One region of the Serratia sp. DFXYC6 genome, then DNA from elsewhere that is predicted to be linked to it. Evidence: predicted binding sites of a transcription regulator. Region 1 holds the regulator's gene; each other region holds the start of a gene.

Region 1 (3,276 bases):
AAGCTTCGTGGTGATCCACTTCCGCGGCCTGGACCAGATCGACTTCCCCTACTTGCTGGCGATGCTGCAGGGATCGTTTATCTCGCACATCAATACGTTAGTGGTGCCGGGCGGCAAAATGGGGCTGGCGATGGAGCTGATTATGGCGCCGCTGGTGCAACGGTTGCTGGAAGGCAAGAAGATCGAATAAATGCGTTGAGCGCGGCGCCGGCCGCGCTCCGCCTCGATTACGCCGGTTGGCGGATCTCGAAGCTGTGGGTTACCGTGGCGGCCTTGTTGAGCATCAGCGCCACCGAGCAGTATTTCTCCGCCGACAGGTTCACCGCACGTTCGACGATCTTGTCGGTCAGATCCTGGCCGGTCACGATGAAGTGCAGGTTGATATGGGTGAACAACCGCGGGGCTTCTTCGCGGCGCTCGGAGGTCAGCTTCACCTCGCAGTCGCGCACGTCGTTGCGCCCCTTTTGCAAGATGGATACCACGTCGATCGCGCTGCAGCCGCCCACCGACATCAGCACCATCTCCATCGGGCTGGGCGCTTTATCACCGGCGTTGCCGTCCATCAGCACCTGGTGGCCGGAGGCCGATTCACCCAAAAACGTTAACCCTTCCACCCATTTAACTCTTGCCTGCATTCTGGTCACTCCGGTTGATTTCTTAAAATCAGAGTACGCTTTCGCATAGAAACAGGCAACGTAACCTGATGCTAATCATGCTGAAGCGAGACAACACGAGACACCCGCCTTACTCTGTGCTACAAACAGAGCCGCAATAAATCTTTCCGGGACACTGCATTTCAGGGAAACGCCCAGAGAAAGGCTCCTTTACCGGTATGTTAACAGAATGTAGCTTGCAGCGCTTACGGCAAGTTAATATGCTAGAGCGACAGCGTATTTTTATGACACGCCTCAAAACTTGCCGGTAGCCCTCGCTCATAACTGCGGCTACAGGCGGGTTTTACAGGGAACTCTGACCCCTGTGACACAAGGCAGCGATAACAACAGAGGATAACAGCGAATGGTTCTCGGCAAACCGCAAACAGACCCTACTCTCGAATGGTTCCTGTCTCATTGCCATATCCACAAATATCCATCGAAGAGTACGCTGATTCACCAAGGTGAAAAGGCCGAAACGCTTTACTACATCGTGAAAGGCTCCGTCGCGGTGCTGATCAAGGATGAAGAAGGTAAAGAGATGATCCTGTCCTACCTCAACCAGGGGGATTTCATCGGCGAGCTCGGATTGTTCGAAGAAGGCCAGGAGCGCAGCGCCTGGGTTCGCGCGAAAACCGCCTGTGAAGTGGCCGAAATTTCCTACAAGAAATTCCGCCAGCTGATCCAGGTGAACCCGGACATCCTGATGCGTCTGTCCGCCCAAATGGCGAGCCGCCTGCAGGTCACCTCCGAAAAAGTGGGCAACCTCGCCTTCCTGGACGTGACCGGCCGCATCGCGCAAACCCTGCTGAATCTGGCGAAGCAACCTGACGCCATGACTCACCCGGACGGCATGCAGATCAAGATCACCCGTCAGGAGATCGGCCAGATCGTCGGCTGCTCGCGTGAAACCGTTGGCCGTATTCTGAAAATGCTGGAAGATCAAAACCTGATTTCCGCCCACGGCAAAACCATTGTCGTCTACGGCACCCGTTAATCCCCGAAGAAACGGCGCAGTCTGCGCCGTTTTTTTATCTGCTCCCTGCCATGTGGCGCCGCCTGATCTACCACCCGGAAATCAACTACGCACTGCGACAAACGCTGGTGTTGTGCCTGCCGGTGCTGTTCGGCTTGTTGATTGGCCAGCTACAGCTCGGCCTGATGTTCTCTCTGGTGCCCGCCTGCTGCAATATCGCCGGTCTGGACACGCCGCATAAGCGCTTCTTTAAACGGCTGATCGTCGGCGGCACGCTGTTCGCCTTCAGCAGCGTGCTGCTGCAACAGGCACTGCTGTGGCACGTGCCGCTGCCGGCGCTGATGCTGGGCCTGGCGCTGCTGCTCGGCGTCACCGGCGAAATCAGCCCGCTGCACGCCCGGCTGTTGCCGGCGGCGCTGGTGGCCGCCATTTTCGCCCTCAGCACGGCCGGCACGGTACCTCTCTGGCAGGCGCCGCTGCTGTACGCGATCGGCACCGTCTGGTACGGCTTATTCACCTGGTTCTGGTTCAAGCTGTGGAAAGAACAGCCAATGCGCGAGACGCTCAGCCAGCTCTATCTGGAGCTGGCGGACTATTTCGAAGCCAAATACTCGTTGCTGACTCAGCACACCGATCCGCAAACCGCGCTGCCCCCGCTGCTGGTACGCCAACAAAAGGTGATGGATCTGATCAGCCTTTTATACCAACAGCTCAATTTCCTGCCGCACGCCAACAACCTCGAACAAAAGCGCCTGCAGCGCGCCTTTCAGGTGGCGATGGATCTGCAGGAGCACATCACCGTTAGCCTGCATCTGCCGGAGGAGGTGCAAAAACTGGTGGAGCAGAGCCAGGCCGAAGCGATCATTCGCCGCAACGCTCAGGTGATCGCCGGCCGGCTGCGCGTGGTGGCGCACGATATTCTCTACCATCAACATTCGAAGCGCTTCTCCATGAGCCACGAACTGGCGGCGCTGGAAAAAATGGCGGCGCAGCATCCCGATAACCCGGTCGGCCAGTTTTGTTATTACCACTTCAGCCGCATCGCTCGCCTGCTGCGCACCCAGCATCCGCTGTACCGCCGCGACCTGATGCCCGGCCAGCACCGCCTGCCGTTTTGGCCGGCGCTGGCCAGCTACCTGTCGTTCAAATCCACCGCCCTGCGCAACGCCGCACGGCTGGGGGTGACGCTGGCGGTCGGCAGCAGCCTGGGTGCGGTTTTCAACCTGCCGAAGCCTTACTGGATCCTGCTCACCATCATGCTGGTGAGCCAAAACGGGTATAACGCCACCCGGGTGCGTATTCAGCACCGTGCGCTGGGCACGATTGCCGGGCTATTGCTGGCGGCCGGGCTGTTGCAGCTGCAGCTGCCGGAAGGAGAAACGCTGAGCATCATGCTGGTGATCACGCTGCTGGCCTACCTGGTTTCGCGCAAGAACTACGGGCTGTCGGTGATTGGCTTTACGGTCACGGCGGTTTACACCCTGCAGCTGCTGGCGCTGAACGGCTCGCATTTTCTGGTGCCGCGTCTGATCGATACGCTGATAGGCTGCGTGCTGGCGTTCGGCGGCACCATTTGGCTGTGGCCGCAGTGGCAAAGCGGGCTGCTGCGCAAGAATGCCCATCAGGCGCTGGAGAACGATCAAGCCG
Region 2 (3,276 bases), on a different contig from region 1:
CAGCTCGCCACGCTGTTGCCGGCCGCCATTGCACGCGAGAACCGGCAGTTGAAAAAAGTGGCGCTGGACAACGCCATGCCGGCTCGGCAGGCGGTGTTGCTGCAGCGCCAAGGCGCTTACCGCAGCGCCGCCGCACAGGCGTTTATCGCCGTTTTGCAGCAACAGGGCGTTACGCCAACGCCCCCCAGCGCTGCGTCATCCCCAGCAGATGCACCAGCCCGAAGCCGAGGCAAATCAGCGAGCTGACGATGATAAAGCGTTGGCTGCGGCCGGTGTCGCGCAGGGCGAAAGGGCCGGCGACGCCGCGCAGCAGGTAGATAAAGGTGATGATAAACAGCGCGGGCCGCAGCAGCGGCAGCGGCGCGATCAGGCCCGCGCCGGACAGCGCATACAGCGCCCAAATAAACAGCACCAGCGCGATACCGGCGGTGACGACGGCCGGGAACTTTTTACCCGCTTCCGCCGCCTTAATGAAGCGATCGCCGGCGCCGCACAGCCGATAGCCGCCGGCGCCGCACAGCCGATAGCCGCGCGGCCCGGCGGTGATCACCCAAATATGCAGCAGGGCGGCGATGGCGCTCAGCGCAGCGCCGATCAGCAGCGCGGTGTTATAGAGGTGTGGCATGGTTCAGCATCCTTGTCATCAACATGTCTGGCATCAAGCGTAGACCAGAATGGGTAAGTCAGGCCGGGGGGAGCTCAACGGCCGACATTTGCAGCGCGTCTTCAGGCACCACGCGGGCCTGCGCATCGATAAATGCCAGCTGCACCGGCAGCCCGCTGTGTTTATCCACCAGTTGAACGTGGGGGCTGTCATGCAGAATATGCCGGTGGCCCCATGCCATCAGCGCAACCAGGATGGGCCCCAGGCTGCGCCCCTTGTCCGTCAAGACATATTCATGTCGCTCACGCTCGCCCGGCTCCCGGTAAGCGCGTTTGGCCAACAGTTCTTGTTCTACCATGGCATTCAGACGGTTGCTCAGCGCCTGGCGCGAAGCGCCGATATTCTCGCGCAGCTCTTCAAAACGGCGAACGCCGTAGAATGATTCGCGCAGGATCAGCAACGTCCAGCGATCGCCAAGCAGGTCCGCGGCCTGCGCCAGCCCGCACAGGGCAAGAGAAACGGTAGGGAGATCGGGAGATTTTGACATGGGCATTTTCCTTCGCTAGTCTAAGTCTTGTTTTTAGACTTATCTATATTCAAGGAGAGTATAATGCCATTTGTTAATGTGCAAACGGTGAAAGGCATGCTGGATGAACGGCAAAAAAGCGAATTGCTGTCCCGCATTACCGATCTGTTGGTGGAGATAGAAGGGCGAGGCGATCCGGCGTTCAGACAGTCGGTTTGGGTCAGAATCGATGAACATGCGCCCGAACAATGGAGCCTGGGCGGTGTGAAGCCGACGGCGGCGATGATTGCCGCGAAGTTCCCGCCGCGTTAATTCAACTATGCCGCCTGCGAAAAGGATAGGATGCCGCAGGCGCTCAAAATGTCACCGAAACTTCCCGCGATCTCTGTACCCCGTTGTGGCATAATGCGCGCCAAATCACATTCCCTATGTATAAAGAGCGAGCGCTGTGTTAAGCACTAACAACATCACCATGCAGTTCGGCAGCAAGCCGTTGTTTGAAAACATCTCTGTCAAATTCGGCGGCGGCAACCGTTACGGCCTGATCGGCGCCAACGGCTGCGGCAAGTCCACCTTTATGAAAATCCTCGGCGGCGATCTGGCGCCGAGCGGCGGCAACGTGTTCCTCGATCCGAACGAGCGCCTGGGTAAACTGCGTCAGGATCAGTTCGCCTTCGAGCAGTACAGCGTGCTGGACACCGTGATCATGGGCCACACCGAACTGTGGGCGGTGAAGGAAGAGCGCGACCGCATCTACGCCATGGCGGAGATGAGCGAAGAAGACGGCTATAAAGTGGCCGATCTGGAAGTGGCCTACGGCGAAATGGACGGCTACAGCGCCGAAGCGCGCGCCGGCGAACTGTTGCTCGGCGTGGGTATTCCGGTGGAGCAGCACTACGGCCCGATGAGCGAAATCGCGCCGGGCTGGAAGCTGCGCGTGTTGCTGGCGCAGGCGCTGTTCTCCGATCCGGAAATCCTGCTGCTCGACGAACCGACCAACAACCTGGACATCGACACCATTCGCTGGCTGGAAAACGTGCTCAACGAGCGCAACAGCACCATGATCATCATTTCGCACGACCGTCACTTCCTGAACATGGTCTGCACCCACATGGCGGATCTGGACTACGGCGAACTGCGCGTTTATCCGGGCAATTACGACGAATACATGACAGCCGCCACCCAGGCGCGCGAGCGTCTGCTGGCGGACAACGCCAAGAAGAAGGCGCAGATCAGCGAGCTGCAATCGTTCGTCAGCCGCTTCAGCGCCAACGCCTCCAAATCCAAGCAGGCCACCTCCCGCGCCCGCCAGATCGACAAGATCCAGCTGGAAGAGGTGAAAGCCTCCAGCCGCCAGAACCCGTTCATCCGTTTCGAACAGGACAAGAAGCTGTTCCGTAACGCGCTGGAAGTGGAAGCGCTCACCAAGGGCTTCGACGAAGGCCCGTTGTTCAGCAAGCTGAACCTGATGGTGGAAGTGGGCGAGAAGGTCGCGGTGCTGGGCGCCAACGGTATCGGTAAAACCACCCTGCTGAAAACGCTGGTGGGCGACGCGCAGCCGGACAGCGGTACCGTGAAGTGGTCGGAAAACGCCCGTATCGGTTACTACGCGCAGGATCACGAATACGAGTTCGACGACACCCTGAGCGTGTTCGACTGGATGAGCCAGTGGAAGCAGGAAAAAGACGACGAGCAGGCGGTGCGCAGCGTGCTGGGCCGTCTGCTGTTCAGCCAGGACGACATCAAGAAGAAAGTGAAGGTGCTGTCCGGTGGCGAGAAGGGCCGCATGCTGTTCGGCAAGCTGATGATGCAACGCCCGAATATTCTGGTGATGGACGAACCGACCAACCACCTGGATATGGAATCCATCGAATCGCTGAACATGGCGCTGGAGATGTACGAAGGCACGCTGATCTTCGTCTCCCACGACCGTGAGTTCGTCAGCTCGCTAGCGACGCGCATTCTGGAAATCACCCCGAACAAGGTGATCGACTTTACCGGCAACTACGAAGACTATCTGCGCAGCCAGGGCATCGTGTAAGCCTCGCGGCAACGCATCAGGGCGGGAATTATCCCGCCCTTTTTTTATCCGTCATTCCCCGCCGCACACCTCGCAGTGCGGATCCTTCGGCAGCTTTATCTCGCG
Region 3 (3,276 bases), on a different contig from region 1:
CGTTTTCGATTTCAAAGCCTTCGGTGAACTTCAGCGATTTGATCTCCGCCAGCGTAAAGTCGATGGCGTAATAACGGCCGTCTTTACGCGCGCGGTCCGGGAAGCGTTCGGCGACGTCGGTGACGCGATCGAGGTAATGGTCGTGCAGCACCACCAGCTCGTTGTCCTTGGTCATCACCAGATCTTGTTCGAGATAATCGGCGCCCTGCGCGTAGGCCATCGCCTTCGCCGGCAGGGTGTGTTCCGGCAGGTAGCCGCTGGCGCCGCGGTGGGCGATCACCACTTTGTCCGCCGCCTGCGCGGCGCTGACCATCGAGGTGGCGAGAATGATCCCTGTCAGCAGGGCTTTGACTTGAGTCCGCATTCCGTTTTCTCCGTGTTGTTGGGGGCAGGGTAGTAAAAAGGCCGCAGGGCGGCCTTTAAATCATGCAAAAGTCGTGTGACGCTTAACCGCGCTTGGCGGCGATTTCCGCGTGGTGTTTCTTCTCGTTCAGCATGGTCAGCAGCAGCAGGATGACCGCTGCGATGCTGCCGCCGATCATCACCATGAAGCCGCCGTCCCAACCGAAGAAGTCCACGGTGTAACCGACGATGGCGCTGGCCGCGACCGAGCCGCCCAGGTAGCCGAACAGGCCGGTGAAGCCCGCGGCGGTGCCGGCGGCTTTCTTCGGCGCCAGCTCCAGCGCGTGCAGGCCGATCAGCATCACCGGGCCGTAGATCAGGAAGCCGATGACCAGCATACAGATCATGTCCACGGTCGGGTTGCCGGCCGGGTTCATCCAGAACACCACGGTGGCGATGGTCACCAGCGTCATGAAGAACACGCCGGTGGCGCCGCGGTTACCTTTGAACACTTTGTCCGACATCCAGCCGCACAGCAGAGTGCCCGGGATACCGGCGTATTCATACAGGAAGTAGGCCCAGGAAGACTTGTCCAGCGCGAAGTGCTTCACTTCTTTCAGGTAGGTCGGCGACCAGTCCAGAATGCCGTAACGCAGCAGGTAGACGAACACGTTGGCGACCGCGATGTACCACAGCAGCTTGTTCGGCAGGATGTACTGCATGAAGATCTGCTTGGCGGTCAGCTCTTCTTCGTCTTTTTCGCTGTAGTCGTCCGGATAGTCGTTTTTGTACTCTTCAATCGGCGGCAGGCCGCAGGATTGCGGGGTGTCGCGCATCAGGGCGAAGGCGATCAGGGCCACCAGGATGGCGCCGAAGGCCGGCATGTACAGCGCCGCGTGCCAGTCGTTGAACCAGGCCATACCCAGCAGGAACAGCAGCGGCGGCAGGCCGCCACCCACGTTGTGGGCGCAGTTCCAGATGGAAACGATGCCGCCGCGTTCTTTCTGCGACCACCAGTGCACCATGGTACGGCCGCACGGCGGCCAACCCATGCCCTGGAACCAGCCGCACAGGAACAGCAGAACGAACATCACCGCGATGCTGGAGGTGGCCCACGGCACGAAGCCCATGAACAACATCACCGCCGCCGCCAGGATCAGGCCGGCAGGCAGGAACACTCGCGGGTTGGAACGGTCGGAGACCGAACCCATGATGAATTTGGAGAAGCCGTAGGCGATGGAGATGCCCGACAGCGCGAAGCCGAGGTCGCCGCGGCTGAAGCCTTGTTCGATCAGGTAAGGCATGGCCAGGGTGAAGTTCTTACGCACCAGATAGTAAGCGGCGTAACCGAAGAAGATCCCCAGGAAAATTTGCCAGCGCAGCTTACGGTAGAGCGGGTCTACCTTATCGCTCGGCACACGGGCGATGTGTGCGGCCGGCTTAAAAATACTCAACATGAGCGCCTCCGATGGCTTTATCTGTTATCACATCAATATGACCTTTTACGTTCATTTGATGATTGAGCGGATATCGAATGTGGTGTTTTTGTGTTCCATAACGAGCGCCATTGTCGACAAATACGCCTGGTGTCGCTGTGACGAATGGCGCAATTGTTACACTTTCATGAAACCACGGCGGATTTTGAGCGATTCGTTAACGTTATGAAATAGAAAAACGTCCAAAAATCGTGATTATGATCACATTGATGGTTTTTTGTGGACATTTTTATTTCGTTTTATGTTCGTTCTTGTTCCTTATCAAACAAAGACCCTAATAACCGTGGCTCAATAGGCTCATAACTACCGATCCTGAGGGAGCGACATGAGCAGCTATTTTGACGGCGGCGAAACGGATGTGATCATCATCGGCGGCGGCGCCACCGGCGCAGGCATTGCCCGCGATTGTGCGCGGCGCGGCTTGCGCTGCATTTTGCTGGAGCGTCACGACATCGCCACCGGCGCCACCGGCCGCAACCACGGCTTGCTGCACAGCGGCGCGCGCTATGCGGTGACCGACGGCGAGTCGGCGCGCGAGTGCATCGAAGAGAACCGCATCCTGAAACGCATCGCGCATCACTGTATCGAGCGCACCGATGGGCTGTTCATCACCCTGCCGCAGGACTCGCTGGAGTATCAGCAACAGTTTATCGCCGCCTGTCGCCAGGCCGACATCGACGCCGAAGCGATCGACCCGCAGCTGGCGCTGCGGCTGGAGCCGGCGGCTAATCCGGCGCTGATTGGCGCGGTGCGGGTGCCGGACGGCACCGTCGATCCTTTCCGGCTGACCGCCGCCAATATGCTGGATGCGCGCGAACACGGCGCGCAGATCCTGACTTACCACCAGGTGGTCGGATTGTTGCGCAGCGGCGACCGGGTGACGGGCGTGCGCGTTTACGACCATCAGAATCAGCGGCGCTATGAGCTGCACGCAGCGGTGGTGGTCAACGCCGCCGGCATCTGGGGCCAGCAGATCGCCGAATACGCCGATTTGCGTATCCGCATGTTCCCGGCCAAGGGAGCGCTGCTGATCCTCGGTCACCGCATCAACAACATGGTGATCAACCGCTGCCGCAAACCGGCGGACGCCGACATCCTGGTGCCGGGCGACACCATCTCGCTGATCGGCACCACCTCGACCCATATCGACTACGACCAAATTGACAACATGCTGGTGACCCCGCAGGAGGTGGACATTCTGATCCGCGAGGGGGCGCTGCTGGCGCCCACCCTGGCGCAGACCCGCATTCTGCGTGCCTATGCCGGGGTGCGGCCGCTGGTGGCCAGCGACGACGATCCCAGCGGGCGCAATGTCAGCCGCGGCATCGTGCTGCTCGATCACGCCGCCCGCGACGGGCTGGAAGGGTTTATCACCATCACCGGCGGCAAGCTGATGACCTACCGCCTGATGGCGGAGTGGGCCACCGACAAGGTATGT

The links. The regulator CRP, encoded in region 1, controls carbon source genes, mostly activating them, when cyclic AMP is high. The targets are predictions, from matches to a motif close to ATGTGANNNNNNTCACAT.
Region 2: a site for CRP is predicted at 1,536-1,553, ahead of AC2CGQ_RS12005 (ABC-F family ATPase). Genes of this name have one in related genera too.
Region 3: a site for CRP is predicted at 2,028-2,045, ahead of glpT (glycerol-3-phosphate transporter). Genes of this name have one in related genera too.

Annotation. Positions count from the first base shown of each region.
Region 1 is NZ_JBXUNV010000006.1:23,430-26,705, forward strand. Features, by position in the region: gene AC2CGQ_RS22580 (phosphoribulokinase) at 1-190, shown strand, start outside; gene AC2CGQ_RS22585 (OsmC family protein) at 228-635, opposite strand; gene crp (cAMP-activated global transcriptional regulator CRP) at 1,018-1,650, shown strand; gene AC2CGQ_RS22595 (YccS/YhfK family putative transporter) at 1,701-3,276, shown strand, end outside.
Region 2 is NZ_JBXUNV010000001.1:2,458,555-2,461,830, reverse strand. Features, by position in the region: gene cynR (transcriptional regulator CynR) at 1-246, shown strand, start outside; gene AC2CGQ_RS12020 (hypothetical protein) at 170-625, opposite strand; gene AC2CGQ_RS12015 (winged helix-turn-helix transcriptional regulator) at 684-1,151, opposite strand; gene AC2CGQ_RS12010 (tautomerase family protein) at 1,215-1,442, shown strand; gene AC2CGQ_RS12005 (ABC-F family ATPase) at 1,579-3,171, shown strand; gene moeB (molybdopterin-synthase adenylyltransferase MoeB) at 3,223-3,276, opposite strand, start outside.
Region 3 is NZ_JBXUNV010000005.1:239,028-242,303, forward strand. Features, by position in the region: gene glpQ (glycerophosphodiester phosphodiesterase) at 1-364, opposite strand, end outside; gene glpT (glycerol-3-phosphate transporter) at 447-1,799, opposite strand; gene glpA (anaerobic glycerol-3-phosphate dehydrogenase subunit A) at 2,164-3,276, shown strand, end outside.